Regions from separate parts of the Rahnella sp. PD4 genome, predicted to be linked through region 2. Evidence: predicted binding sites of a transcription regulator. Region 2 holds the regulator's gene; the other holds the start of a gene.
The links. Region 2 encodes sigma-54, which starts transcription at its own class of promoters, with help from an activator protein. Its sites were predicted from a motif close to GTTGGCACANNTTTCGCTNT; they were not measured.
Positions count from the first base shown of each region.

Region 1: hycA (formate hydrogenlyase regulator HycA) is a predicted target of sigma-54. The motif match lies at 4,363-4,382, and genes of this name have one in related genera.

Region 1 covers NZ_JBLZQF010000002.1:658,181-673,352, forward strand. The annotation lists gene flhA (formate hydrogenlyase transcriptional activator FlhA) at 1-374, opposite strand, end outside; gene hypE (hydrogenase expression/formation protein HypE) at 491-1,513, opposite strand; gene hypD (hydrogenase formation protein HypD) at 1,506-2,678, opposite strand; gene hypC (HypC/HybG/HupF family hydrogenase formation chaperone) at 2,678-2,956, opposite strand; gene hypB (hydrogenase nickel incorporation protein HypB) at 2,947-3,738, opposite strand; gene hypA (hydrogenase maturation nickel metallochaperone HypA) at 3,770-4,114, opposite strand; gene hycA (formate hydrogenlyase regulator HycA) at 4,475-4,942, shown strand; gene ACOZIO_RS07630 (4Fe-4S dicluster domain-containing protein) at 5,090-5,719, shown strand; gene ACOZIO_RS07635 (proton-conducting transporter membrane subunit) at 5,716-7,620, shown strand; gene ACOZIO_RS07640 (respiratory chain complex I subunit 1 family protein) at 7,631-8,584, shown strand; gene ACOZIO_RS07645 (NADH-quinone oxidoreductase subunit C) at 8,629-10,353, shown strand; gene ACOZIO_RS07650 (formate hydrogenlyase complex iron-sulfur subunit) at 10,367-10,924, shown strand; gene ACOZIO_RS07655 (NADH-quinone oxidoreductase subunit B family protein) at 10,921-11,718, shown strand; gene ACOZIO_RS07660 (formate hydrogenlyase maturation HycH family protein) at 11,718-12,197, shown strand; gene hycI (hydrogenase maturation peptidase HycI) at 12,190-12,675, shown strand; gene hydN (electron transport protein HydN) at 13,005-13,550, shown strand; gene fdhF (formate dehydrogenase subunit alpha) at 13,574-15,172, shown strand, end outside.
Region 2 covers NZ_JBLZQF010000007.1:105,918-121,089, reverse strand. The annotation lists gene pmbA (metalloprotease PmbA) at 1-866, shown strand, start outside; gene cybC (cytochrome b562) at 1,013-1,399, shown strand; gene rnk (nucleoside diphosphate kinase regulator) at 1,843-2,253, opposite strand; gene ACOZIO_RS17715 (PRD domain-containing protein) at 2,653-3,003, shown strand; gene ACOZIO_RS17710 (SFCGS family glycine-rich protein) at 3,050-3,415, shown strand; gene ACOZIO_RS17705 (DUF4312 family protein) at 3,415-3,714, shown strand; gene ACOZIO_RS17700 (DUF4311 domain-containing protein) at 3,747-4,523, shown strand; gene ACOZIO_RS17695 (DUF4310 family protein) at 4,536-5,183, shown strand; gene ACOZIO_RS17690 (amidohydrolase/deacetylase family metallohydrolase) at 5,255-6,388, shown strand; gene ACOZIO_RS17685 (DgaE family pyridoxal phosphate-dependent ammonia lyase) at 6,378-7,505, shown strand; gene dagF (2-dehydro-3-deoxy-phosphogluconate aldolase) at 7,502-8,242, shown strand; partial or broken gene ACOZIO_RS17675 (beta-propeller fold lactonase family protein) at 8,260-8,402, shown strand; gene ACOZIO_RS17670 (BglG family transcription antiterminator) at 8,484-10,403, shown strand; gene npr (PTS phosphocarrier protein NPr) at 10,537-10,809, opposite strand; gene rapZ (RNase adapter RapZ) at 10,806-11,660, opposite strand; gene ptsN (PTS IIA-like nitrogen regulatory protein PtsN) at 11,728-12,210, opposite strand; gene hpf (ribosome hibernation promoting factor) at 12,309-12,596, opposite strand; gene rpoN (RNA polymerase factor sigma-54) at 12,620-14,053, opposite strand; gene lptB (LPS export ABC transporter ATP-binding protein) at 14,155-14,880, opposite strand; gene lptA (lipopolysaccharide ABC transporter substrate-binding protein LptA) at 14,887-15,172, opposite strand, start outside.

The DNA.
Region 1 (15,172 bases), on a different contig from region 2:
CCGGAAGAAGCCAGTAAAGGGACCAGACAATAATCGGTAAACGCCGGATACAGATTCAGCGCAGCCAGCTGAGGATAGCGAAGATGCAGCGCTTCGCTGCGCCAGACCTGCGTTTTGGGATTCTTCAACAGCGCATGCACCGGGCCTGTCGCCAGCAGCGTTTCATCCTCATAACTGACCGGTTGATGATGAGGATCGATACCATAAAAGCTGACGCGTTCACTGTTATTGTCGAACAACACCAGTGTTACGGCTTCCGCAATACCGGCAGTCTGAATCACCTGAGTCAGGGTTTCCAGCAGCGATGTCATGGTCTGCTGCAGCAACAAGGTGCGCGTCAGTTCCAGTAATCCTTTGTGTTTTGTGGTGCTCATTGTTGCACTCTGCATAGCGTTGGCTCTGGATAACGTGATTTTGGAAACAAGCTTTTTTAACCTCGGAGAACAGCGAAAATTCTACCCCTTTCGGCGCAGTCAGCCCCCTGACGAGATCAACAAATGCGAGGTAAGGGCTCCGCGTGGGGCAACATTAGCTGGCGGGAAACCCCCAGTGCGCCGCGCAGACACACCTGTGGATTGACCGTCACCTCACCGATCGTCGCAGCACCGGCTCCGAGCGGATGGTGGCGTAACAGCTTCAGCACTTTTTCTTCGGCCCCGGCGGATACCACCACCACCAGTTTGCCTTCGTTGGCAAAGTTCAGCGGTTCCAGTCCCAGTAATTCGCAGATACCACGCACTGCGGGTTTAACCGGCAACGCAGTTTCGTCGATGGCGATCCCCAACCCACTGGCGGCGCTGAATTCATGCAGAATTGCATTCACTCCGCCGCGTGTGGCATCGCGTAAGGCATGGACACCGGCCAGCGGTCGCAGCGGTGCAATCATCGGGGCCAGCACTGCACAGTCACTTTCCACGCCCAGATCCATCCCCAGATTTTCCCGCAAATTCAGGATCGCCGCACCGTGATCGCCAAGCGTCCCGCTGACGATGACTTTATCCCCCGCTTTTATCATAGCGGCGCCCCAGTTCACGGCGGTTGGGATCACGCCTATTCCGGCCGTGTTAATGAAGATTTTATCGGCTGCCCCACGCTGCACGACTTTGGTGTCACCGGTCACAATGGCAATGTCCGCCTCCCGTGCCGTCTGCGCCATCAAACTTACTATTTTCTGTAAGTCATCCAGCGCTAATCCTTCTTCCAGAATAAAGCCGCAGGAAAGATAGGCAGGTATCGCACCGCATACCGCCAGATCGTTCGCCGTGCCGCACACCGCCAGCTTGCCGATATTGCCGCCGGGGAAAAAGACGGGGTCGATAACGTAACTGTCTGTGGTAAATGCCAGCCGGTCCCCCAGGGCATTCAGGCTGGCAAGCGACAACCGGGCGCCGTCTTCCTGTTCGTTAAGCCAGGGATTATCAAACGCACTGAGGAACATATGTTCGATCATCTGCTGCATGGCACGGCCGCCGCTGCCATGCGCCATAGTGACGACGTCTTTGCGATCACTCATCCTGGCTTACCTTCTGTTTTATCTGTTTTTGCGGCGGTTTATTCGCACTCGCCGTTTCCTGATAACGGTACTGATACCATGCCGCACATGCACCTTCGGAAGACACCATCAGCGCACCAAATGCATTCTGTGGCGTACAACCGCTGCCAAACAGCGGACATTCATGTGGCTTACAGCGCCCGGTCAGGACTTCACCGCAACGGGAGCGGGGATCGTCTGCCACCGGCTGTGCCTGCGGATTAAAGCGCCGCTCCGCATCCATCGGGGCATAGGCAGGCGTCAGGGTAATTCCTGAGGCTTCAATCACGCCCAGGCCGCGCCACTCGCTGCTGCCGGAAAGCGTAAACACCTCCCGCATCGCTTCCTGTGCCAGCAGGTTACCCTCTTCCGGCACCACGCGGCGGTACTGATTTTCGGTTTTACACGATGCCTCGCAAACTTGTTCCACCAGCATCAGCACGCTTTGCAGCATGTCGAGTGGTTCAAAGCCGCTTATCACCAGCGGCTTGCCAAATTCTTCACTGATGAAATGATAAGGTGCGGTGCCTGTCACCATGCTGACGTGACCGGGTGCCAGAAAAGCGTCAATCCGCACATCATCCTGCGAAAGCAGGCTGCGTAAGGTTGGCATCAGACTGATGTGCTGACAGAACACACTGAAATTGGACAGGCGTTCGCGTCGCGCCTGTTGCAGCGTAACGGCGGTAACCGGTAGCGTGGTTTCAAAACCAAGGGCGAAAAACACCACCTGACGCGCCGGATTTTCACGCGCCAGTTTCAGCGTATCCAGCGGGGAATACACTACGCGTACATCAGCACCGCGTTCGCGCGCCTGCAAAAGCGAGCCATGCTGGCCGGGCACACGCAACGCATCGCCGAAGGTACAGAAAATCACCCCGGGGTGCGCGGCAATTTCGCAGCAGGCGTCAATCCGCCCCATCGGTAACACACACACCGGACACCCCGGCCCGTGAATAAATTCCAGTTGCGGTGGCAGCAGTTTATCCAGCCCGAATTTGAAAATGGCATGCGTATGACCACCGCACACTTCCATAATCTGCATCGGTTTTTCAGCGGTATAAGGCAGCAATGCCGCGCGCTGATGCAGCCTTTCAATCAGCGTTTTCGCCAGTTTCGGATCACGGAATTCATCAACAAAACGCATTATTTTGCCTCTCCCGCGCCGAGAAACAGGGCGACATCGGCTTCCACTTCTTCCATCGCGTGCAACGCAGCCAGCGTTTCCTGTGCTTCCTGTTCATCAAGTTTGCTTAATGCAAAGCCGACGTGGATCAATACCCAGCCGCCGATCAGCATTTGTGGCTGGCCGTCGCACACCAGTGCAATATTCACTTCGCGGCGCAGACCACAGACTTCTGCCCAGGCGTGATCGGGCTGCTGGTCGTGCAGTGCAACGATTTGCCCAGGAATGCCTATGCACATCGTTGCTGCTCCAGCCAGGTCAGCCACAGATCCATGCCTTCGCCGGTGGTGGCAGAAAGCCGGATCACTTCAATCTGCGGATTAACCTGCCGCGCATTGGCAATGCAGGCGTCGACGTCAAAACTGACATACGGCAGCAGATCGATTTTGTTGAGGATCATCAGACGCGACGCCGCAAACATATGCGGATACTTCAGCGGTTTGTCCTCGCCTTCCGTGACGGACAGCACTGCCACTTTGTGCAATTCCCCCAGATCAAAGCTGGCCGGACACACCAGATTGCCGACATTCTCAATAAAAAGCAGACTGTTATTGTTAGGCGACAGCTGATGCAGCGCATCGTGAACCATTTGTGCATCCAGATGGCAGCCTTTACCGGTATTGACCTGAATCGCCGGTACGCCGGTGGCACGGATACGATCAGCATCATTCGTGGTTTGCTGGTCGCCTTCTATTACCGCACAGTCAAAATAGGGTGCCAGCCGGGTCAGGGTGCAGGTCAGCAGTGTCGTTTTACCGGAGCCGGGGCTGGACACCAGATTCAGGGCCAGAATGCCCGTTGCCGCAAAATGCTCGCGGTTGTGGGCGGCAATATGATTATTTTTGGCTAGCACATCCATTTCGATGTCCACCAGCCGTCGCGGCGCAAACGGCAGGCCGTGGTGGTGATCGTGGGAATGATCATGTGGATGAATGTGATCATGGGAATGTTGATGAACGTGTTCAGGGCTGACACCTTCAATACGAAGTTCGCCGCTGGCGCAACCACAGGTACTGCACATAGCTTTCTCCCCCGGGCATATCGGGCACCCGTTATTCGATTTCGATTCGTTTAATTTTCATGCCGTCATCGGCCACCACCCGTACATCACGCCCGCCACATTGCGGACACAGCAGCACACCAGGGCTGAGTAAGGAGATGTCCTGCTGGCAGCTGTAGCACCAGCTTTCTGCTGCCGGTGTCACGAGATGTAATTCACAACCTTCGGCGAGGGTTTCGCGACACGCCAGTTCAAAGCAAAATTCCACCGCTTCCGGTTCAACGCAGGAAAATGCGCCAATTTCCATCCATACCGCCGTAATTCGCCGGGCATTATTTTGTCGTCCAAATTGCTGCATTATTTCTACGGCATTCTGGCACAACGTAATCTCGTGCATTATTTCCCCTCCGGCAGGAGATTAATAAAGAGCGCATGGAAACATGAGTAGCAATATTGGTGCCAGAATTTTTCGACAGGTGTAAACAGGACTGAAAATCAAATAGCGGAATAACTCTGACATCGTCCGTCATATATGTCGAAATACAGTGCCTTCGACATGTCATCATGTTTTCCATGCGGCCCGGCATTCAGCACGGGAACTCCACAACCACATGATAATAAAGGAAATAAGCAATAAAATCCGAAGCTGGCACGTTTTATGCCAGTAGTGTTATATGCGCCGTATTTTCGTCGTCATTTTATGCATAAAGACGCACCGGAAAGGCACTTACGCACACCTCAATAACGGGTAATAACAATGAGCACTCTCAGTGAACTGACCAGCAAAGCGGATTACATAGCCAGTAAAAACAGCCACCTGAAGTTACAATGGCGCACGTATCAAAACAGCCTGATACAGGCAATAACTCATTCAAATAAAAAGATAAACCATGAATTCAGCTGCGGCGAAGATCAGGATATCCGCTTCACGCTGTTTAACCATTTTTCAGTCAGCATTCATCTCAGCGACGACTTCTACAGTCAGGATATCGTTTACAGCCTGAACATGGCACACAACGGTGAAGACCCTGTCTTCAGAGTGTTTGCACACGCCACGCTGAGCGAAGAAGGCCGGGTTGATGGCACCGTGGACATTAAAGATAAAAACGCCGTGCTTGAACATTATCTCAATAAAATTTCGGCTATTTATCAATGTATTTTTGACTCACTGAAAAGTAATCAGCCGATTCATTCCCAACTCGATAAATTACTCAGCCACGCCTGATTTACATTCGGAAATACATTACCCCTTCGGCACAACAGAAATATTTTTTATTGCCGAACTTTTACTGGGATCAATTCCGACATAAATGTCGAAATGTCAATTTAAGTGCCGATTTCGTCACCTTTGACGAAATACCAAGGAGACTTCATGAGCTTTAAAAATGCCATGAATCAATATGTGATAGCCGATGCGAAACTTTGTATTGGCTGCAATACCTGTATGGCCAGCTGTTCGCAGGAGCACCAGCGTCACGGTTTGCAATCTGCTCCCCGTTTACAGGTGATGCGTAACCGTCTGGATTCCGCGCCGGTGATGTGTCACCAGTGTGAAGATGCCCCCTGCGCACAGGTGTGTCCGGTCAATGCTATCACCCGTGAAAATGACGCCATTCATCTCAATGAAAGTCTGTGTGTGAGCTGCAAGCTATGCGGGCTTGCCTGCCCGTTCGGCGCCATTACCTTTTCCGGCAGCGCACCGCTGGATATTCCCCGCGACTGCAATACCCCCAAAGCCCTGCCCGCCCCGCGAGATCCACGGGCCGTCAGCCCGTTTCTGGATTGCGTACCGGGAGTGCGCGCGGTGGCGGTCAAATGCGATTTATGCAGCTTCAGCCCTGAGGGGCCGGCGTGTATCAGGACCTGCCCTACGCAGGCCATCACCCTGGTCACGGCCAGTCTGTCTGAAAACGCCAGTCAGCAAAAACGCCTGAATGCAATGAATGTATTTCCGGCCGGGCTGACTTCCTTTAGTGCGCCTGACACGGAGGCCAAACAATGACGGCATTATTAGCTTTGGATCCGGCGTCGCTGATGACGCTGGCAATGCTGGTCTGGGTTCTCAGCGGTATCGCCTGCGGATTGCTGGCCGGGGCTGCAAAAATCAGCAGTCTGATTTCAGGCACCGGCGGCATGATCGCATCGGTAGCCGTCATTCTTGCTGCGATTCTTATGTTGAGCAATGGCACATCAGTGACACTCACGCTGCCGGTTCTGCCTTACCGCGCCAGCTTCAGCCCGCTGAATGCGCTGTTATTACTGGCGATGTCCGTAACAGCCTTGTGCAGCAGCCTGTATGCCTGCGCCTGGCTGGCGAATGCCCGTCCGCGCCAGCGCGCCCGCACCGGTTCGTTATGTAATCTGCTGCTGGCAGCGCTGACCGCCGCCGCGATTTCCGCCAATGCGGCTGAACTGATCATGATGATGGAAATGGCCGCCCTGTGTGCTTATTTCCTGATCGTCCAGGCCGACGATGTGAAAAGCCGACGTGCCGGTCTGAATCAGTTTTTATCCGGCCGCCTCGGCACGTTGTGTCTGATTCTGGCGTTTGCACTGCTGCATCGCGCCGGTGGCAGTCTGGATTTTGAGGTGCTTCGCCACACAACGTTTACGCCGGGCACTAAATCTCTGGCATTCCTGCTGGCGCTGGCCGGCTTCGGACTGTATGCCGGAATTATCCCGCTGCACGCCTGGGTGCCGCAGTCGCATTCCAGCGCCCCCGCCCACGCCGCCGCTCTGTTCTCTTCTGCATTAATGAAAATCGGCATTATCGGCATCGTAAAAGTCGGTCTGGATCTGCTGGGTGCACCGCCACTCTGGTGGGGCCTGATGGTATTGCTTCTGGCGATCCTGACCGCATTTATCGGCGGTCTGTACGCACTGATGGAACATGATATCCGCCGTCTGCTGGCCTATCACACTCTGGAAAACGTCGGGATTATTCTGCTCGGCGTCGGTGGTGCCATGGTGGGCGTGGCACTGAATCTGCCGCTGCTGGCCTCACTCGCCCTGCTGGCCGGATTATTCCACCTGTTCAATCACGGGCTGTTTAAAACTGCGCTGTTCCTCGGTGCCGGTGAAATCGAAATGCAGACCGGCATTAAGGACATGGAAAAACTCGGCGGGATCGCCCGTCTGATGCCGTGGACCGCCGTGGCGATGCTGATTGCCCTGATGTCGATGGCTGCGCTGCCGCCGCTGAATGGCTTTGCCAGCGAATGGCTGCTCTACCAGTCTTTATTCCAGCTGAGCGCCAGTCATGTGTTTCTCGCACGTCTGCTCGGGCCGTTACTGGCAACCGGTCTGGCGCTGACCGGTGCACTGGCCCTGATGTGTATTGCCAAAGTCTTTGGCGTCACATTCTTAGGCTCACCCCGCAGTCAGGCGGCGGCAGAAGCCACGCCGGCCCCGAGGATGATGACGCTGAGCAGCGTATTGCTGGCGCTGTTGTGTGTACTTTCCGGTGTCGCCTCGCCATGGATTATTCCGCATTTTTCTGCCGTGGCCGCCTCGGTGCTGAATGCGTCTGTTTTACCGGCAGCTGCGCATGGCGTGGTGTTTTCTGACACGTCCGCCGTGTCTGCACCGATGATCGCGCTGCTGCTGCTGGGCATGCCGCTGCTGCCATGGATTATCGCGGCGGCATTGCGCGGCTCCCGTCTCCCAAACCGTTCACGCGGCGATGCCTGGGCCTGTGGCTACGGTCATTGCGCTGCCATGGTGGTGACGGCGACCGGTTTTGCTCAGCCGCTGCGCGTGATGTTTGCCCCGCTTTATCGTCTGCGTCAGCACATGACACCCGTGCCGCTGGTGGCTGCGCTGCACCGTGGCTGGCTGGGGGCTTTCTGCCGTCGTCTGGCGCTCATCGAACTGGCCGTGTTGCTGGTCGTGGCTTTTGCCTGAGGAACTGACTTTGAACTTTTCATTCTTACTCGCAGGTTCGTTGTGGCCGCTGGGGCTGCTGCAGGCCATTGCCTTGCTGGCGCTTGCGCCGTTGTTTGCCGGTTTCAGCCGCGTGATGCGCGCGCGGATGCACAACCGTCAGGGGCCGGGCGTATTACAGGAATACCGTGATATCGCCAAACTGCTGACCCGCCAGAGTGTCGCGCCCGCTGCCGCGGGTTCAGCATTTCGCAGCATGCCGTATCTGCTGACCGGCGGATTATTGGTGATCGCTACGGCCCTGCCGGTGGTCACGCTGGCCTCGCCAGTGGGAGCTGCGGGCGATGTGATCACCGTTATTTATCTGTTTGCCGTGGTGCGTTTTGTGTTTGCGATTGCCGGTCTCGATACCGGCAGCACCTTCACCGGTATAGGCGCCAGCCGTGAAGCGGTACTCGGTGTGCTGGTCGAACCGATCCTGCTGCTTGGTTTGTGGATTGCGGCACTGGTGGCCGGTTCAACCTCGCTGGGTGCCATTGCTGCCCGCGTACTGCACTGGCCGCTGTCCTCTTCCCTGACTCTCGTTCTGGCCGGTCTGGCCTGTGCATTCGCCACTTATATCGAAATGGGCAAACTGCCGTTCGACATGGCGGAAGCCGAGCAGGAATTACAGGAAGGCCCGCTGACAGAATATTCCGGCGCGGCGCTCGGCGTGCTGAAAATCGGCATCAGCCTGAAACAACTGGTGGTGTTGCAGTTGTTCATCGGTCTGTTCCTCCCGTTCGGGTTGACGGAACAGTTCACGCCGCTGGCCCTGCTGACGGCCGTGGTGTGGTGCCTGCTGAAACTGCTGATCGCGGTCTTTGTGGTCGCGCTAATCGAGAACAGCGTCGCCCGTCTGCGCTTTCTTAAAACTTCCCGCACCACCTGGGCGGGATTCGGGCTGGCGTTTCTGGCGCTGGTTTCCTGGCTGGTCGCAGGCTGACCTGACATTTTTCTTGTCCCGCTGCGGCGGGAAGAGGCCTTGTAATGAGTGAGTTTAATACCGCATTAAATCAAAACCCGGTCGGCAAAGAATATCTGGCCGCGCTGGCGAAACAGTTTCCGTCGGCAATTTTAGGCAGTGAATGGCAGACCGATACACAGGCAACCGTCACCATCCGGCTGAACTGGCTGCCGGAAGTCGTCGAATGGCTGTATTACCAGCAGGGTGGCTGGCTGTCCGTGCTATTCGGTAACGACGAACGGACGCTGTGCGGCAATTACGCGCTGTATTATGTGCTGTCGATGGAACGGGGCGTGAAGTGCTGGATCACCGTGCGCGCCGAAGTGGATCCCGCGTCCCTCGAATTTCCTTCCGTGACACCGCGCGTACCGGCTGCCGTTTGGGGCGAACGCGAAGTCCGTGATATGTACGGGTTGCGTCCGGTCGGGCTGCCGGATGAACGACGTCTGGTGCTGCCGGATGACTGGCCGGACGATTTATATCCGCTGCGTAAAGACGCGATGGATTACCGTCAGCGCCCGGCACCGACCACGGATGAAGAAACCTATCCGTTTATTTCCGAAGCCAAAGAAGGCAGCAAAATCGTGCCGATTGGTCCGCTGCACGTCACGTCTGACGAACCCGGACACTTTCGTCTGTTCGTCGACGGCGAAGACATTATCGATGCCGATTACCGTCTGTTTTACGTGCACCGTGGCATGGAAAAACTGGCTGAAACCCGCATGGGCTACAACGAAGTCACCTTCCTGTCAGACCGCGTTTGCGGCATCTGCGGCTTCACGCACAGCGTGGCGTACACCTCTTCGGTCGAAAATGCGATGGGCATTGTGGTGCCGGAACGTGCCCAGATGATCCGTTCCATTCTGCTGGAAGTGGAACGTCTGCACAGCCATCTGCTCAATCTCGGACTGGCCTGCCACTTTGTCGGTTTCGATTCCGGTTTCATGCAATTTTTCCGCGTCCGTGAACAGTCGATGAAGATGGCAGAAATCCTGACCGGCGCGCGTAAAACCTATGGTATGAACCTGATCGGCGGTATCCGCCGCGACATTCTCAAAGATGATATGACAGCCACGATTGCCCTGGCGGGCAGCATGCGCCGTGATCTTAACGAGCTGGTTGATATTCTGCTCAGCACGCCGAATACCCGGCAGCGCAGCGTGGGCGTCGGTATTCTGGATCCTGAAGTCGCTCGCGATTTCAGTAACGTCGGGCCGATGGTCCGTGGCAGTGGTCACCGCCGCGATATGCGTCAGGATCACCCTTATGCCGGTTACGCCAAACTGCCATTTGAGCTGTGCAGCGAAACCGGTAACGACGTTTATTCCCGCCTGAAAGTGCGTATCCATGAAGTGTTTAACGCCCTGAATATGATCGAGTTCGGCCTGCAAAGCCTGCCCGGCGGCCCGCTGGCAGTCGAAGGTTTCAATTATATTCCACACCGCTTTGCTCTTGGTTTTGCCGAAGCACCACGCGGTGATGACATTCACTGGAGCATGACCGGCGACAACCAAAAGCTGTTCCGCTGGCGTTGCCGTGCGGCGACTTACGCCAACTGGCCGACACTGCGCTACATGCTGCGCGGCAATACGGTGTCTGATGCGCCGCTGATTATCGGCAGTCTCGATCCTTGTTATTCCTGCACCGACCGCATGACGGTTGTTGATGTGCGTAAGAAAACGTCCATTGTCGTGCCTTACAAAGAGATCGAACGTTACGGCATCGAACGCAAAAATTCGCCGCTTTGAGGAACTGCTTATCATGCTGAAACTGATTAAAAAAGTGCTTAAAACCGGCACCGCAACCGTGGCTTATCCGTTTAAGCCGCTGGATCTGGCACCCAATTTTCGCGGCAAACCGCAATACACCGCACAGCAGTGTATTGCCTGCGGCGCATGTGCCAACGCTTGTCCGTCTAACGCGCTGACCATGACCACGGCAGAAGACGGCGAAACGATCCGCTGGTCGCTGTTTCTGGGACGCTGTATTTTCTGCGCCCGCTGTGAAGAAGTCTGCCCGACGGCCGCCATCAGACTGTCGCAGGAATTCGAACTGGCAGTCTGGCGGAAAGAAGATTTGTTTGAGACGGCGGATTTCCCGATCTGTCATTGCCGGGCCTGCGGCAAACCTTACGCGGTACAAAAGGAAATCGACTTTGCACTCAGCCTGTTGCAGGAAAGTGCCGCACTGAGCGACCGGCAAATTTCTGAACGCCGCGAACAGTACGAAACCTGTCCCGAATGCAAAAAACTACACAGCCTTTCTTCGACCGACCGGATTGATATCGGCCGGCACATGACCACGGAGGCCCGTTCATGAGTCATAACCTGTTTGCTCCGCGTGACGAAAACGGCTTGCCGGTCCCCGTCACGCTGGACGAAAGCATTACTAAACTGAAATCCACACTGCTTAACAGCATCCGCCGCTCAGCTTATGTTTACCGCGTGGACTGCGGCGGGTGTAACGGCTGTGAAATTGAGATTTTCGCCGCCATTTCCCCGCTGTTCGATGCCGAACGTTTCGGCATCAAGGTTGTACCGTCGCCGCGCCACGCCGACATTTTGCTGTTCACCGGTGCCGTCACCCGCGCCATGCGCATTCCGGCACTGCGCGCCTGGGACAGTGCACCGGATCCGAAAATCTGCATTTCCTACGGAGCCTGCGGCAACAGCGGTGGCATCTTCCATGATCTGTACTGCGTATGGGGAGGTACCGACAAAATCGTGCCGGTGGATGTGTATATTCCCGGGTGCCCGCCGACACCGGCTGCCACCATTTATGGTTTTGCGCTGGCGCTGGGTTTGCTGGATCAGAAGATTAAAGGCCAGCAACACGACGAAGCGGCCACCGGACCGGCAGCGCTGCTGCACCCGGATATACCGCAGCCACTGCGCGTATTACTGGACAGGGAAGCACGCCGGATGGCCGGTTACCGTTATGGCCGCCAGATTGCTGACAAGTTTATGGATATCGTTGCCGCGCCCGGCTTACAACCGGTGGAACAGCGGGTGTCTGCATATCTTGAGGAACAAGGTGATCTGCGTCTCAACGAAATTGTCGGCAATCTGCAACACATTTATCAGCAGGTTCTGCGTGGTGAGGTACATCTGTGATGACCTCCGTTAACGACCAGCGCTACGCGCGCCATCAACCTTATACCGGTCATCAGCCGGACAAAAACAAAGTGATTTTCTATTCACTGAGCAGCAAGTTTGTCGATGAGAAAAGCGCACAGAAACGCAGTTCGCAAAAAGTGCAGGAAGTGGTGTATTACAGCCTGGCGATCGGACATCACCTCGGGGTGATCGACTGTCTGACATCCCGCCTGGAATGCCCGCTTGAGGGGTATCTGCACTGGGTTGACTGTCTGCCTGAAAACAGCGAAGCGCACCGCAAACTGGCCGGTGTGCGGCGTTTCGGGGAGATCAATATCGACAGCAGCCACACCCACTTGCTGGCGCTGGCGCTGCGTGATGCCCGCCCGAAAATGAGTGCTGAACAACAGGGCTGGAGCGACCGGCTCATCGCCCTGCTCACCCAAATTGAACACGACCCCGCCATGTACCTGATGGTCAGGAGATACGATGCCTGATTTAACCTCCCGCTACGCACTGTTGTGCGTGGGCAACAGCATGATGGGTGATGACGGTGCCGGTCCGCGGCTGGCCGAACTCTGCGTTGAAAAACCGCTGGCCGGCTGGACAGTGGTTGACGGCGGCGCGGTACCGGAAAACGACATCGGTTATTTACGCGAACTGCGGCCTGCACATCTGGTGATTGTCGATGCCACTGACATGGGGCTGGCGCCCGGTGAAATGCGCATCATCGATGAAGATGACATCGCCGACATGTTCATGATGACCACCCATAATCTGCCGCTGACATTCCTCATTCAGCAGTTGCGTACAGACATCCCGCACATCACGTTTGTCGGCATTCAGCCGGATGTGGTGGCTTTTTACTTCCCCATGAGCGCCGCTGTTGAACAGGCTGTTAGCCATCTGTATCAGCGATTGCCTGCGCTGGAGCAAGGGCTCGGGATAGCCCCTTTCCGGCAGGAAACCGCCTGACAGCGTCTGTCGACATAACTGTCGATGCGGTGACGAAACAGACATGACGTCAGCGACTGGTTTCGTCACCGTCACACACAAAACAAATAACGTATTGAATTTAATGATAAATATCACAACCAAGAAACTGGCACGCTTTATGTATAGAAGTAGATGAAAACTTTTAACCCCCTCAATTAAAAGCATACTGAAATCCCCTAAGGCATTGGCATTGCAGGAAGGCAGCAAGCGAAGGAGTCCCGATGAGCTGACATGAGTCAGTGATTCGGGCGAGTGAACGCAGCCAACGCACCTGCGGTGTCAAGGACGACGGGGATTTGGAGAGAGAGATGAACCGGTTTATTATCGCCGACCCTAAAAAATGCATCGGCTGTCGTACCTGTGAAATTGCCTGCGTGATGGCTCACAGTGAATCACAAGATATCTCGCTGCTTAACGCCGCCACCTTCGCCCCGCGTCTGCACGTCATCAAAGGCGTCAATCTCAGTACACCGGTGATGTGTCGCCAGTGTGAAGATGCGCCTTGTGCCAACGTCTGCCCGAACGGCGCCATTCTTCGCACCGGGGATCATGTGCAGGTGATGCAGGAACGCTGCATCGGTTGTAAGACCTGCGTTGTCGCCTGTCCGTACGGCGCCATGGAAGTGGTCACCAAACCGGTTTTCCGCCAGAACGGCGCGGCGATGATCACCACCTCGGATAAAGCCGAGGCGCACAAATGCGACCTGTGTCATGCCCGCGCTGAAGGCCCGGCCTGTATGGAAATCTGCCCGACCAAGGCACTGTTTGCCATCGACCGTAACCACTTACAGGAAATGAACGCAGAAAAACGCCGCCGCGCTGCGCTCGACAGCACCTCCCCGCTGCTGTTTTAACCCCGGATTAAGGAAGCAATAGCATGAAAAAAGTCACTACTGTCTGCCCGTATTGCGGTGCCGGATGTAAATTGAATCTGGTTGTCGATAACGGAAAAATCATCCGTGCGGAAGCGGCGAACGGCGTTACCAATCAGGGCGAACTGTGCCTGAAAGGTTATTACGGTTGGGATTTTCTCAATGACACCAAACTGCTGACCCCGCGCCTGACCCAACCCCTGATCCGCCGCCAGAAAGGCGGGAAATTCGAAGCCGTCAGTTGGGATGAAGCCATCCGCTACACTGCACAACGCCTGAAAGACATTAAACAAAAACACGGCCCGCGCGCCATTATGACTACCGGCTCTTCCCGCGGGACCGGCAATGAAACCAACTACGTGATGCAGAAATTCGCCCGTGCGGTGATCGGCACCAACAACGTTGACTGCTGTGCCCGTGTTTGTCACGGCCCGTCAGTTGCCGGTTTGCAGGCCACCCTCGGTAACGGTGCGATGAGTAACTCCATCGGCGATATCGAAAACTCAAAATGTCTGCTGGTGTTCGGCTATAACTGCGCGGATTCTCATCCGATCGTCGCACGCCGCGTGATCAAAGCGAAAGAAAAAGGCGCACAGATCATTGTCTGCGACCCGCGCCGCATCGAAACCGCCCGCATTGCCGATCAACATTTGCAAATCAAAAACGGCTGCAACATGGCGCTGGTGAATGCCTTCGCCCATGTGCTGATCGAAGAAGATCTGTATGACCATGACTATGTGGCGAAATACACCGAGGGCTTTGAGGAATACCGCAAAAATGTCGCGGATTACTCACCGGAAGCCGTGGCAGAACAAACCGGTGTTTCCGCACAGCAAATCCGCCAGGCAATGCGCACTTACGCCGCCGCACCTTCTGCCACCATCATGTGGGGCATGGGCGTCACTCAGTTTGGTCAGGCAGTTGACGTGGTGAAAGGGCTGGCAGGGCTGGCCTTGCTGACCGGTAATCTGGGCCGCGCCAATGTCGGCGTCGGGCCGGTTCGCGGGCAGAATAACGTGCAGGGTGCCTGTGATATGGGCGTATTGCCGAATGAATTCCCGGGTTATCAGTCCGTCACTGATGCAAAAGTTCGTGCGAAATTTGCCGATGCCTGGGGCATTGACGTTAATCAAATGGACGCCGAAGTCGGTCACCGCATCACCGAGATCCCGCATCTGGCAATCGAAGGTAAGGTCAAAGCCTATTACATTATGGGTGAAGATCCATTGCAGACTGAAGCCGATTTAGGTCTGGTGCGAAAAGGCTTCGAAGCGCTGGAATTCGTGGTGGTTCAGGACATCTTCATGACCAAAACCGCCGAGCAGGCCGACGTGATTTTACCGGCCACCTCCTGGGGCGAACATGGTGGCGTATTCTCCTGCGCAGACCGTGGCTTCCAGCGTTTCGAGAAAGCTATTGAGCCAAAATACAACGTCAAACGCGACTGGGACATTATCAGTCTGCTGGCGACCGAGATGGGTTATCCGATGCATTACAACGATAACCAGGAAATCTGGGACGAAATGCGCAACCTTTGCCCGCTGTTCTACGGCGCCACCTACGAAAAAATGGGCGAACTGGGACACGTGCAGTGGCCTTGTACC
Region 2 (15,172 bases):
TCAACAGCCATTACGGTATCCGCGTTTTTGGCAACAGCCACGGCATGTTGCAGAGCTATTGCTCAACGCGTCATTCCATTTCCGCCTCAGTGATTGCTGAACACGAAGGTGACATGGAGCGCGACTATGCGTATTCCATCGCCCGCAAAATGAGTGATCTGAAAGACCCTGAGTGGGTTGGCAACGAGTGCGCCCGCCGCACCTTGTCACGTCTGGCTCCGCGCAAATTACCCACCATGCAGGCACCGGTATTGTTTGCTTCCGAAGTGGCGACCGGTCTGTTCGGGCATCTGGTGGGCGCGATCAGCGGCGGCAGCATTTACCGTAAGTCGTCTTTCCTGCTCGACAGCCTCGGCAAGCAAATTCTGCCGGACTGGCTGACTATTGAAGAGCATCCGCACCTGTTGCAGGGACTGGCTTCCACGCCCTTCGACAGCGAAGGTGTGCGCACCGAGCGTCGTGATATCGTCAAAGACGGCGTGCTGCAAAACTGGCTGATGACCTGTTATTCCGCCCGTAAACTGGGTCTGCAAACCACCGGTCACGCGGGCGGCATCCACAACTGGCGCATCGCGGGTCAGGGGGATGATTTCGCAGGCATGCTGCGTAAACTGGATAAAGGCCTGGTCGTCACTGAGCTGATGGGACAGGGCGTCAGTGGCGTCACCGGTGATTACTCACGTGGCGCGGCCGGTTTCTGGGTCGAGAATGGTGAAATTCAATATCCGGTTAGCGAAATCACCATTGCCGGTAATCTGAAAGATATGTGGCGCAACATGGTCGCGATTGGTAGCGATATCGAGACTCGCAGCAATATCCAGTGTGGTTCCGTGCTGTTACCCGCAATGAAAATCGCTGGCGAATAACCCTTCCTGAAGCAGCGGTCGCCCGATCGCTGCTTTAATTCTTTACAAAAAATTCATGCCGTTTTTCTCTCTCTCAGCTTATTTTTATAAAGCCTTACAAGTAATGTCGTTTTATCTAACAAATAAATAACAACAGAGAGAAAATCATGCGTAAACAACTGATGGCGTTAGCGGTGATAGCCCTGCTCGGAAGCAGCACGGCAGCACTGGCAGCAGATTTAGAAACGGACATGGACACCATTGCTGATAACTACGGCAAGGTTTTGAAAACCAACGATCAGGCCGAGCTGACGACGGGTCTGGCAAACATGAAAGCGGCTGCCGAAGACGCGAAAAAAGCGACGCCACCAAAACTGAAAGGTAAAGCCCCTGACAGCCCTGAAATACAGGATTATCACAAAGGGCTGGATACGTTGATCGGACAGATTGATAAGGCGTCAGAACTGGCGAAAGCCGGAAAGATTGATGAAGCGAAGAAAGAAGCGGAAGGGTTTAAAGCCACAAGGAATGAGAACCACAAGAAGTTTAAGTAAGCAGATGGCCGGTGTCTGAGCGGCATTCTCAATGCTGAGGGCGGTGAAAGTTTCGGTTTTTTAATCGCGGTGATCGCTCGGTCTTTCGCGCCGAAACCGACCAAAGAGGGCTAAGACGAGCCCTCTTTGGAATTTCCACGTCTTAAACTGCGCGCTCCGCTCGCTGGCTATGTTTCAGATTTCCAGCCTGTCTCCGCGTTACCTGAAACATAGCCGCCAGCGACAGCGCGCAGTAAAAAAGCGGAGGGAGATCCAAGAGGGAGTAAGCACTTCTCCCTCTTGGGCGGTTTCGGCGCTGCGCGTTAAGCGATCACCGCAGGTGAGAAACCGAAATGTTCTCGGTCTTTAGTAAAGCTGTGCAGCGGCTTCTGCATATGAGAAACCGAAATTTTCTCATTCTTAAGTAAAGCCGCCATTGCAGCGGCTTCTGCAAAAGAAAACCCTTAACGTCTCAGCTCTCCCGCTGCCTCCGGCTGAAACAACAACTCCAGCACGGTAATATCACTCTCAGTACCATTGGGCATTTCCCACGTAATGCTTTCGCCCACGCGCAGCCCCAGCAGCGCAGCACCGAGCGGAGCCATCACCGATAATTGCTCGTTGCTGTCCTGCAATGCTGCCGGATACACCAGCGTGCGGATGTGTTCTTCGCCGTCTTTACCTTCTGTAAAGCGCACCTTGCTGTTCATCGTGACCACATCGGCCGGAATTTGCTCAGGCGGCAAAATCTCTGCGCGATCTAACTCTTCGTTCAGTGCATTGGCCACCGGGCTGTTGGCAAAGGCCGGTTGTGCCAGCAGTGTATCCAGGCGTTCTGCGTCAAGTTCGTTGATGATCAGTGTCGGTTTACTCATAACATTCTCCGTGGTTCCTTTTGCATCACCCGCCTCATGCGGGTGGGGTGCCGGTCGGCAAAAAATAACACCCCCGCGGGTGAGCGCGGGGGTGTCGGTAATTTGCATGGGTTCTTTGATACTAGGCATTCTCAGGCGGAAATGAAAGCATTGTGTGGGAATTAATCCGTATTGCGAAAATTCCGATTACCAGCGAAATACGCTGCTACATGCCGCAATATTCAGTGATATGGCGACTTAACTTTTCGTTTTGCGAATGAGATCTGCTCAGCGCATCGTATTTCCACTTCGAACTGGAAAAAGACCCTCTACACAGGAAATGTACGCGGGGTTAGGGTAAAGACAGACAAAATAAACGGCTGGAAATAGTGAGTCAGACAAGGAGAGAGGTAATCGCGAGTGAATAACGCAAGCGCATCTGTGAACGGGGTCGGGCGGATTGAATTGAATGATGCGGCGGCGATAACAGAGCAAGTATTAAAGGATATTCAGGCGATGCAAAGTGCAAAGAATATCTACACCACAGATGTTCAGTTGCAGATGTTAACGTCACACGTTAAAGCCATGGTATTACGCTCTATTACCGGCGAGCCGTTACCTGATGTCGAGAAAGATTTATTTGATGAAATTTCTGCCGAGTCCATGCAAATGGCAGAGGAAGTGGTCAGCTGGTTTGGAAATTTACCGATTGAGGAGGCGTATTTACTCTCGGTGCATTTCGAAGTCGCAAGAGATAATGAGCCTGAATAAATTTTACTGAAAATTTAGTGAATTAATTAATCCGGAGATGTGAAACATGGGACAAGTATTAGTGGTGATCGGCGACCGTTTAGGGAAGGGCCAGAAAGTGGCAGCAGGCGTGGAAGCAGCGGGTGGCAAAGCCATTGTTGTCCCTGGCATGGCAGCAGATATGAAACTCGGCGATGTGATGAAAGCAGAGGGTGCCAGCTTAGGTATTTCTTTCTGCGGCAGTGGCGGTGCGGGTGCGATTACCGCACAAAACAAATACGGATATAAAGCTAAATATGGGATGCGCTCCGTGGATGAAGGAGTTACGGCAATTAACGAAGGCTGTCTGGTATTAGGGTTCGGCTTTATGGATAAAGAAGAACTGGGGCAGCGTCTGGTTGAAGCTTATAACAAGAAGTATGGTCAGGCGTAATGAAGCAACAATTAACCACGACGGTCCGGGTTGAAGGAAAAGGCGAAAATAAGGCTGCCGCCTTTTCTTCCGCACTGAGTCAGGTTCAGAGAACGGTTCTCAAGTCATCTGCCAATAATGTCTTGCTACGCATTGAACCGCAGGACGTCAAGATAATAAAGGCAGAAGAATCAGTCAAAAGGGAAAAGTTTCTGTTCTTTTTTCTGGCCAGGGAAAGAAAGAGTTATTACGTGGCGTTAGACATTACCGTCAACCTGACTGTTATTAATACGGAACAGGTAGTTTTTGTCACGAAATAAAAACGTTAGCTATAAATGACAAGGATATACTGATGTTTTTAATTATTTTATTTAAGTCGCTTATTATCGGCGGACTGGTCGGTGTGGGCGTAGGTGCGGGTGCCGCACGTATGTTTCATGCACCCACCGTGCAGGGAATGGGGGCTTTTCGTACGCTTGGGGAATTAAACTCTTGTGAAGGCGATCCGGCTTCACATTTCTCCTTTGGTCTCGGCTTCTTCTTCAACGCCTGGGCTTCTTCCGTGGCGGCAGGTTCTTTCACTCAGGACGTTGACCACCGCATTATTCCTCACTGGGCAACCGCCGCCCTGATGTTCAAAAACCGCAATGTGGCTGAAACCCTGCACGACCCGCGCAAGATGGCAATTGCGGGCGGCATCATCGGCATGATTGTGGTCGCCTTCCTCAACACTACCGCCTCTGCGGTACCTGCAGCGTTACAGGTTACGGCAATTAAAGTGCTGGTACCTGCGGCTAACCTGTTGGTAAACACCGTGATGCCGGTAATTTTCTGGCTGGCGGCAATCGATGCAGGGCGTCGTTCCGGTTTCTGGGCCACCATTTTTGGCGGTATGGCGCAGATGATCATGGGTAACGCCGTGCCGGGTCTGGTGCTGGGTATTCTGATTGGTAAAGGTGTTGAAGAAAGCGGCTGGAACCACGTCACCAAAGTGATGATGGCGGCGATTATCGCGCTGTTTGTCCTCAGCGGCTTCTTCCGCGGGTTCGACGTCAAGCTGTTGCAGTCATTCATGCTGGACGTCCCGACATGGCTGAACGGCATTCACAATTCACTCAGCGGTAAGTAAGGGAGCATGACAATGGAAGAACAAGCCAAACGTGGTTTCTGGTACGCCGAGTGGTCGTTCCCGATCTTTGTCGGACTGCTGTCTTCCGGCGTTTTCGCCGGGACACATATGTATTACCTGTACGGCATCGGCGCGTTTAACGAAGTGGCCTTTGTGTCGATGCTACGTTCCGGCATGGACACCGGCGTGTACGGCGCAGTGGCGGCTTTCGGTGCCAGTTTCCTGTTTGCCCGCATCATCGAAGGCTCGCTGGTCGGTATTCTCGATATCGGCGGCGCGATCCAGACCGGTATCGGCCTGGGCGTTCCGGCACTGTTGCTCGGCGCCGGGATCATCTTTCCGGTGGCGAACTTCGCGGCCTCACTGGTGACCGGCCTGATCCTCGGGTTAGCCGTGGGATACATCATCATTCTGGCGCGTAAATTTACCATCAATCAGAGCAATTCAACCTACGGTGCTGACGTCATGATGGGCGCGGGTAACGCCTCGGGCCGCTTCCTCGGGCCGCTGATTATCCTGTCAGCCATGGCGGCATCGATTCCTATCGGTCTGGGCTCGCTGATGGGTGCGCTGGGTTTCTATTTGTGGCAGAAGCCGATTACCGGTGGTGCCATTCTCGGTGCAATGGTGCTGGGCGCTATCTTCCCTGTTTCACTGTAGCAACAGCAGCGGATCAGCGGTAAACGGGCGTCAGGAGCACTCCTGATGCCCGAGGTTATGGAGAATGTCGTATGTATGACTTAATCATCCGGCAGGCATTACGCGCAGACGGTAGCCTGACTGATATTGCAATTCACGACGGCAAATTTGCCGCCATTGGCACACTGGCCCCCGGTGCCACTGCCCGCCAGACTCTCGATCTGCAGGGTAAGGTTTACGCCAGCGCTGGCTGGATCGATTCCCATGTTCACTGTTACCCGAAATCGCCGATTTATCATGATGAAGCTGATCTGATCGGGGTCGCCTGCGGTGTCACCACCGTGGCGGATGCCGGCAGCACCGGTGCAAATGATATCGACGATTTCTATCAGATCACCCGTAAGGCGAAAACCAATGTTTATGCTTTCCTGAATATCGCCCGCACCGGCATTGTGACGCAAAACGAACTGGCGGATATGACGCAGATTGACAAGATCGGCGTGCGTGATGCCATCGCGCGAAATCCCGGTTTTATCATTGGTATCAAAGCACGCATGAGCAGCAGCGTGGTCGGGCAGAACGGCCTGAAACCGCTGGTGCGCGCCAAAGAAATACAGCAGGAAAATGCTCCTCTGCCGCTGATGGTGCATATCGGCAATAACCCGCCGAACCTCGATGAAATCGCTGATTTGCTGACCTCAGGTGACATCATTACTCACTGTTATAACGGCAAGCCGAACCGCATTCTCTCGCCGGAAGGCGTACTGCGCGACTCCGTTAAGCGTGCGCTCAGCCGTGGCGTGTTGCTGGATGTCGGTCATGGCACTGCGAGTTTCAGCTTTGAAGTGGCAGAACTGGCTATTAAGCAGGGCATTTTGCCGCACACCATCAGCTCCGATATTTATTGCCGCAACCGCCTGAACGGGCCGGTTCATAGTCTGGCGACCGTAATGTCGAAGTTCTTCAGCGTCGGCATGACATTGCCACAGGTCATTGATTGCGTGACCACTCACGCCGCCGGTGCACTCTGTCTGCCTGCCAAAGGCCGTCTGGACGCAGGCGCAGATGCCGATCTGACACTGTTCGAGTTACGTCAGGCACCGCAGGTATTTATTGATTCCGAAGGAAAGTCCGCGAAGGGCGAAAGTGTGCTGGTGCCCCTGGCCGCCGTGGTCGCGGGTGTCATCCTGTTAACCGAAGAAGGGAAATCTGCTCATGTCTTCTGAACAATCTTTATATGAAAAATATGATTTAAAACAGGTTATTAACGCATCAGGTCGCATGACGGCACTGGGTGTTTCTACTCCGCGCGAGGAAGTGGCAGCGGTAGTGAATACCGGTCTGAATCATTACTTTGAAATGAAAGACCTGGTGAACAAAACCGGCGCTTACATCGCGAAATTGCTTCACGTCGAAAGCGCGGTGGTTGTCTCCTGCGCCTCGGCCGGGATCGCGCAATCTGTCGCGGCGGTGATTGTGAAAGATGATGCCTGGCTGCTGGAAAACCTGCATGCCGCGCCGCTGGACATTCCGCACGACATCGTGCTGCCAAAAGGCCACAACGTGAATTTCGGTGCGCCGGTCGCAACGATGGTGACGATGGGCGGCGGCAAGGTAGTGGAAGCCGGTTATGCCAACGAATGTTCTGCCGCGCAACTTGCCGCCTGCATTACGCCGCGCACGGCCGCAATCATGTACATCAAATCACACCACTCGGTGCAGAAAAGTATTTTATCAGTCGCCGAAGCCGCCGAAGTGGCGCGTGCACATAACGTGCCGCTGATCGTCGATGCTGCCGCTGAAGAAGATCTGACGTGTTATTACGAAACGGGTGCGGATCTGGTGATTTACAGCGGTGCTAAAGCCATCGAAGGGCCGACCAGTGGCCTGGTGCTCGGTAAAAAACAGTATGTCGAATGGGTAAAACTGCAATCCGGCGGCATTGGCCGTGCGATGAAAGTCGGCAAAGAAGGCATTCTCGGCCTGACGCAGGCGATCGAAAGCTATCTCACCCTGCCGAAAACCACCGGACAGGAAATGGTCGACAAGATGACGCCATTCATTGCCAGCCTGAACGAAATTAAGGGTGTGACTGGCCGCGTGGTCTGGGACAGCGCCGGACGTGATATCGCCCGCACGGAAATTACTTTCGATGAAGCCGTACTCGGCTGGAAAACCAAAGCCATTGTGGACGCCATGAAGAGCGGCGATATCGCGATTTATTTTCGTGGTTACCGGGCCAATGAAGGCAAGATTGAAGTCGACGTACGCAGCGTAACGCCGCCTCAGCTTGCCATCGTCGCACAACGTTTTAAACAACTTTTCAAGGGAGACAACGCATGAAGCTGACTCCGAACTTCTACCGTGACCGTGTGTGTCTGAACGTTCTGGCCGGCTCAAAAAACAATGCGCGTGATATCTATGAAGCCGCAGAAGGCCACGTGCTGGTCGGCGTGCTGTCAAAAAATTACGCGGATGTGGCCAGCGCGGTAGCGGATATGAAGGAATATGCGGCGCTGATTGAAAACGCTTTGTCCGTCGGGTTAGGCGCAGGCGATCCGCGTCAGTCGCTGATGGTCAGCCAGATTTCTGCACAGGTTCAGCCGCAACACGTCAACCAGGTCTTTACCGGTGTCGGCACCAGCCGTGCCTTGCTGGGGCAGAACGACAGCGTGGTGAACGGTCTGATTTCGCCAACCGGTAAACCCGGCTTTGTGAAGATCAATACCGGACCACTGAGTTCAGCTTCTGCGGATGCCATCGTGCCGGTGGAAACCGCCATTGCGCTGCTGAAAGATATGGGCGGCAGCTCGGTGAAATATTTCCCGATGGGCGGCCTGAAAACCCGCGAGGAATTCGCGGCTGTGGCCCGTGCCTGTGCGGAACAGGATTTCTGGCTGGAGCCGACCGGCGGTATCGACCTGGAAAACTTCGAGCCGATTATGGAAATCGCGCTGGCGGCAGGTGTCACCAAAATCATCCCGCATATTTACAGCTCGATCATCGACAGTGCATCGGGTAATACGCGTCCTGAGGATGTGAAAACCCTGCTGGCCAGCGTCAGAAAACTGGTGGGTTAAGGTTCTGACACTTGCTGCCGGAGGACAAATATATTTACGCAATGAATCAACGAAGCGATAACATCACCAGATTCAAGGTATCAGCCGAAAGCGGCACGCTGTCTTTTCCGATAGTTATGTGACGGTGGGCAGCCCCTCACCGAGGGTGATGGTGCCTTAAATGGCGCGGCAACAGTGACACCCCCGTTCGCGACACGCATTTGCTGTGAACGGGGGCCCGTTGAAACGAACTGGAAGAACTATGGTGAGATTTCCCAATCAACGTCTGGCGCAACTGTTTGATGCGCTGCAAACCGAAACGCTGCCTCAGGACGAACTGGCAAAACGTCTGTCGGTGTCGACGCGAACGGTTCGTGCGGATATCACTGCGCTTAATGAAATCATCGCAGACTATGGCGCGACTTTTATACACAGTCGTGGCAGCGGATATCAGCTGCGGATTGATGACCATGGCCTGTTCTCGTCGTTGCAGCAATCGACACAACCTAAACCGAATCCGACACCCCGCACCGCCGCCGGGCGGGTGAAGACGTTGTTGATCCGCTTTTTGACTTCTGCCTTTTCATTAAAGCTGGAAGATCTGGCCGATGAATGGTTTGTCAGCCGCGGAACTCTGCAAAATGATATGGCTGAGGTAAGGGAGCATCTGGCCCGCTATCACCTGAATATCGAAACCAAGCCGCGCTATGGCATGAAGCTGTTTGGCGCTGAGCTGGCAATCCGTGCCTGCCTGACTGACCTGCTGTTTCAGCTCGATGCTGAAGAACAAACCAATCCGCTGCTCAAATCGGAAAGCCTGGAACCGGAAGCGCTGGTGCCACTGACGCGCTTTATGCATCAGCTTCTGAGTCAGTCTTCTATTCAGCTAACTGATGAGGGCGAGCACTATCTGATCCTTTATTGTGCGGTGGCCATTAAGCGTATCGCCAGGGGCTATCCGCTGACTGATTTTGATGCCGAAGATGGCGACCCGGCGGTGAAACAGGTTTCTGTAAGGCTGGCGGCAGAGCTGAAAGCGCTGGTCGGCAAGGAAATTCCTGCCTCTGAAGAGGCGTATCTGCGGGTGAATATCGCCGCGCGTCGCGTACAGCAAATTCTGCCGACAGACATCAATGCAGATGATGATGAATCGCTGGTCGATTACATCCTTTCGTATATCAACTCGCACTATAACTATGATTTGCAAGGCGATAAGCAGCTGCGTGCTGATCTGCTGACGCACATTAAGACCATGATTACGCGGGTGAAGTATCAGATTAATATTCCCAATCCGCTGCTAAACAACATCAAACAGCATTATCCGATGGCCTATGACGTCACGCTGGCGGCGGTTTCAAGCTGGGGGAAATACACGCCGTATACACTCAGCGAAAACGAGATTGGTTTTCTGGTGCTGCACATCGGCGTCGGGCTGGAGCGGCATTACAATATCGGCTACCAGCGACACCCGCAGGTGATGCTGGTATGTGATACCGGCAATTCGACAATCCGCATGATTCAGGCGCAGATTAATCGCAAGTATCCGCAACTGGTGATGAAGCAGGTTGTGACGTTGCGTGATTATGAGCAACTGGAACACATCGACGAAGATTTTATTATTTCCAATGCCCGCATCAGTGAGAAAAATAAGCCGGTGGTGGTGCTGTCGCCATTCCCGACCGAATACCAAATGGAGCAGCTCGGTAAACTGGTTCTGGTAGACCGCACGCGGCCTTATATGCTGGAAAAATTCTTCGACGAAAAACATTTTATGATCATCAATGAACCGATGACGCAGGCGGAGTTATTCCGCCATGTGTGCTCGCAGCTGGAAGCGGAAGGTTATGTCGATCAGGCGTTTTATCCGTCGGTGGTAGAGCGTGAAGAGATTGTCTCGACCATGCTGGGTGAAGGCATTGCGCTGCCGCACTCGCTGGGGTTGCTGGCAAAGAAAACCGTGGTAATCACGTTGCTCTCTCCCCAGGGCATTGCATGGGGTGAAGGGGAGACCGCACACGTAATTTTCCTGCTGGCGATCAGCAAAGCAGATTATGAAGAGGCGATGGCGATTTACGATTTATTCGTGACGTTTGTGCGGGAACGCTCAATGAGCCGTTTGCTGAGCAGTGAGAATTTTGAAAGCTTCAAGGCAATTGCAATAGATTGCCTTTCACGCATTTAAAATCTTACTTATCCCCAAAATAGTTCGAGTTGAGGAAGGTGGCAAACGAAGGAGTCCCGATGAGCTTACACGGGTAAGTGATTCGGGTAACTGAGCGCAGCCAACGCACCTGCAACTTGAAATATGACGGGGATTAGTCCTCGTCAAAACCGGAGTTGATCAGATTTACGACAGCGGTGAGCGCCTGTTCTTCGTCGGGCCCCGTGGCTTCGATTTCGATTTTCTGGCCTTTCGGGGAGTCGAGCATCAGCAGCGCGATAACACTGCTGGCTTCCGCTTCTATGCCCGTGCCGTTGCGCAGCATAACTTCTGATTCAAAGCTCTGCACCAGTTCAAACAATTTCATTGCCGGTCGGGCGTGCATGCCTAACCGGTTTTTGATTTCTACCGTTTGTTTCACCGTCATGATTTGCGTTTTTCCAGCGTGCGATGGCGGGACTGCACATTCTTCCCGCGGGAACGGAAATAGTCGGCCAGTTGCTCTGCGATGTACACCGAACGGTGTTTACCGCCGGTACAGCCAATGGCGACGGTCAGATAGCTGCGGTTGTTGGTTTCCAGCATTGGCAGCCACTGTTCGAGGTAGCTGCGGGTCTGGTAGATAAAGTTATGCACTTCAGTATGACGGTCGAGGAACGCTGCCACCGGCTTATCAAGGCCGGTCATCGGACGCAGTTTCGGATCCCAGTGCGGGTTTGGCAGAAAACGGACGTCGAAGACGTAATCCGCATCAATCGGTATGCCGTGTTTGAAGCCGAAGGATTCGAATACCATGGTCAGTTCGCGCTCGCGTTTACCCAGCAGACGGGTACGCAGCATTTCTGCCAGTTCATGAACGGACATTTCGGAGGTATCGATGATCAGATCCGCCGACGAACGCAGCGGTTCGAGCAGATCGGCTTCTTCATCAATGGCACTTTCGAGGGACAAATTTTTGCTGGAAAGCGGGTGCAGACGACGGGTGTCGCTGTAACGGCGGATCAAAGTATTACGGTCGGCATCAAGGAATAACAGCTGCGGCGAAAAACTCTCCGGCAGTTGTGACATCGCATGCTCATAAACTTCGGGTGTTTCCGGCATGTTACGGACGTCAATGCTCACGGCCGCTGACGTATTACGTTCAACGAGTGTCTGGGCAAGCTGCGGCAATAACACCACCGGTAAATTGTCCACACAGTAAAAACCCATGTCTTCTAATGCCCGTAGGGCAACCGACTTCCCGGAACCGGAACGGCCGCTGACAATCATCAGCACCATGGTGACACTCCCCTGGCATTCAGTGTTCAGAATTCATTTTCCCGGCACCGTACCGGGAATCAGCAATTTATTCGTTTTCAGTCATTATCTGGAACAGTTCTTCGTCGCTTTGCGCACCACGCAGACGGCGACATACTGTTTTATCAGCTAATTTCTTCGCGACTAAAGATAATGTATGTAAATGGGTTTTACATTGATCTGCCGGTACCAGCAAGGCAAAAAGCAAATCTACCGGCTGATTATCGATGGCGTCAAAAGCAATCGGCTGTTCAAGCTGAATGAACACGCCAACGGCACGTAAAGTGTCTTCTTCCAGCTTACCGTGCGGGATGGCGATCCCGGCACCGATCCCGGTGCTCCCCATACGTTCGCGGGTCAAAATAGCGTCGAAAATCACCTGTGGCGACAAATTTAATTGTTTGGCGGCCAGCTCGCTGATGATTTCCAGTGCGCGTTTTTTGCTGGCGCAATGAACGCCGCTTTTGGTGCATTCGGCATTAAGCACCGACGTTAATTGCATTGCAGTATCGTTAATCATGTCATCTTTCACTTTTGCGCTGTTTCACCCTTAAAGCTATATCGGCTCGTTTCCCGAAGGTCACAAGCCGATGCCCGAAGGTTTGTAGCACAGGGTTGGCTACATGAATGTCAGTGCTGTTTCAGTTTGTCTTTATGTTTATTCAGCTGTCGGGCCAGTTTATCAACCAGCCCGTCAATCGCTGCGTACATATCCTGATGTTCCGAGGTGGCATGTAATTCGCCTCCGTTCACATGCAAAGTGGCTTCCGCTACTTTCTGCACCTTTTCCACGCTCAACACCACATACACCTGATTAATCCTGTCGAAATACTGCTCGAGCTTAGCCAGTTTCGACGTGATGAACTCTCTCAGGGGATCCGTGATCTCAATGTGATGTCCGGTAATGTTGAGCTGCATAATGTCTTCCTTCTCTGTTGAGGTCAAACTAACTGTTTACGTTGGTTTGAGGGCGGGATGGACAAAGACTCTCGGTATTTGGCGACAGTCCGGCGCGCAACCATAATTCCCTGATCGGAAAGCAGGGTTGCTAACTTGCTGTCACTGAGCGGTTTTACAGGATTCTCCGCTGCGATTAATTTCTTCACCAGCGCCCGGATCGCGGTTGACGATGCCTCGCCGCCGCTGTCTGTACTGACATGGCTGGAGAAGAAATACTTCAGTTCGAAAATACCACGCGGACTGTGCAGGAACTTTTGTGTCGTCACGCGTGAAATCGTCGATTCGTGCATTTCCACGGCACTGGCAATATCGGCCAGCACCATAGGTTTCATAAATTCTTCACCCAGTTCAAAGAACGCCTGCTGCTGCTCAACGATGCAGCGCGTCACTTTCAACAGCGTGTCGTTACGGCTTTCCAGGCTTTTAATTAACCACTTGGCTTCCTGCAGATTGCTGCGGATAAATTGCCCGTCGCTGTCGCTGCGTGTGGAGTTACCCATCGCGGCGTACTGCTGGTTAATCTTCAGACGCGGAATGCTGTCGGAATTGAGTTCTACCGTCCAGACCCCTGACACTTTACGCACCAGCACATCCGGGATCACGTATTCGGATTCGCCGGTATTGATCGACTGACCCGGACGCGGATCCAGAGACTGGATCAGAAGCATCGCTCCTTTGAGTGTATCTTCTTTTAACCGGGTTGATCGCATAAGTGCGCGGAAATCATGGTTCGCCAGCAAATCGAGATGTTCGCTGATGATAAGACGGGCTTCAGTGATGAAAGGCGTGTCAGTGGCATATTGAGACAGCTGGATCAGCAGACAATCGCGCAGGTCACGTGCTGCCACCCCCACCGGATCAAAACGCTGAACGCGTTTAAGCACGGCCTCAACTTCGTCCATCGTGATGTTTTCATCACCGACGCTTTCGAGGATGTCTTCAAGGGAGACGGTCAGGTAACCGGTGTCATCCACCGCATCGACAATTGATGTGGCAATCGCGGCATCAGTATCAGAAAACGGCGTCAGCTCAACCTGCCACATCAGGTAATCCTGAAGGGTCTGGGTGGTTTCACCCTGATAAATGGGCAGCTCGTCGTCGCTGTAATCATTACCGGTACCGGACGGCGTGCCTGCGGTGTAAATCTCATCCCAGGTCGCGTCGAGCGGCAATTCTTCCGGCATATCTTTTTGCTCGAGCGCCTCGCGGGTGTCTAACCCCTCGCTGTCGGTGGCTTCTACCGAGTCGATTTCTTCATGAAGGTCAGTTTGTTCCAACAGAGGGTTGCTCTCCAGCGCGAGTTGGATCTCCTGCTGGAGCTCAAGCGTGGACAGTTGCAACAAGCGGATGGCCTGTTGTAACTGGGGAGTCATAGCCAGTTGTTGGCTGAGTCTGAGTTGCAAACCTTGCTTCATATCTTGGCTTAATTCCGTTGATGAGTGAAAACGGCAACACTTCTGTCAGAGACGGCCTGTTTCAGTGTAGGTGGAAACAGGCACGGTTCCGGCGGCACAGATCACAGACGGAATTCTTCACCAAGATAAACACGTTTAACTTGTTCATCAGCAAGAATGTCGGCTGGCGTGCCGTGGGCAATCAATTTCCCCTGACTGACAATATACGCGCGTTCACAAACGTCGAGTGTTTCGCGCACGTTATGGTCAGTGATCAGTACGCCGAGGCCGCTGTCACGTAAATGCTCAATGATTTTTTTAATGTCGATAACGGAAATCGGGTCAACCCCGGCGAACGGTTCATCCAGCAGGATGAATTTAGGGTTTGCTGCCAGCGCACGGGCAATTTCCACACGACGTCGTTCACCACCGGACAGTGACTGACCGAGGTTATCGCGCAAATGAGAAATATGGAACTCTTCCATTAATTCATTCGCGCGGTCATTACGCTGTTCTTTGGTCAGATCATCACGGATCTGCAGCACCGCCATCAGGTTATCAAATACACTGAGACGACGGAATATGGAGGCTTCCTGCGGAAGATAACCAATACCGCGACGGGCGCGGGTATGCAGCGGCAGCAGGCTGATGTCTTCATCATCAACGATGATACGGCCCGCATCGCGCTGGACAATGCCCACGACCATGTAAAAGGTGGTGGTTTTACCCGCACCATTTGGGCCCAATAACCCGACGATTTCACCCGAGTTGACCATCAGGCTGACATCTTCAACGACCTTACGGCCTTTGTATGCCTTGGCGAGATTCTCTGCGATTAATTTAGCCATAAAATATCAGTTACTCTTTTTGGTCGGCTGGCCGCCCGCTGCAGGCGTTTTTTGTTGCAGCTGCGAAGGGACCAGAACGGTCGTCACACGGTTACCCTTATCACTAAAAGCTTCCATTTGCTGTTTCTGTACCAGATAAGTAATGCGGTCGCCTTTCACATTGCTGTCCAGTTGCTCAAGGTAAGCATTGCCGGTCAGCGTGACGAGGTCATTTTCCACTTCGTAGCGGACTTTCTGGGCATGGCCTTTTACCGGCTTACCGTTGTCCTGCATCTGATAGAACGTCACCGGG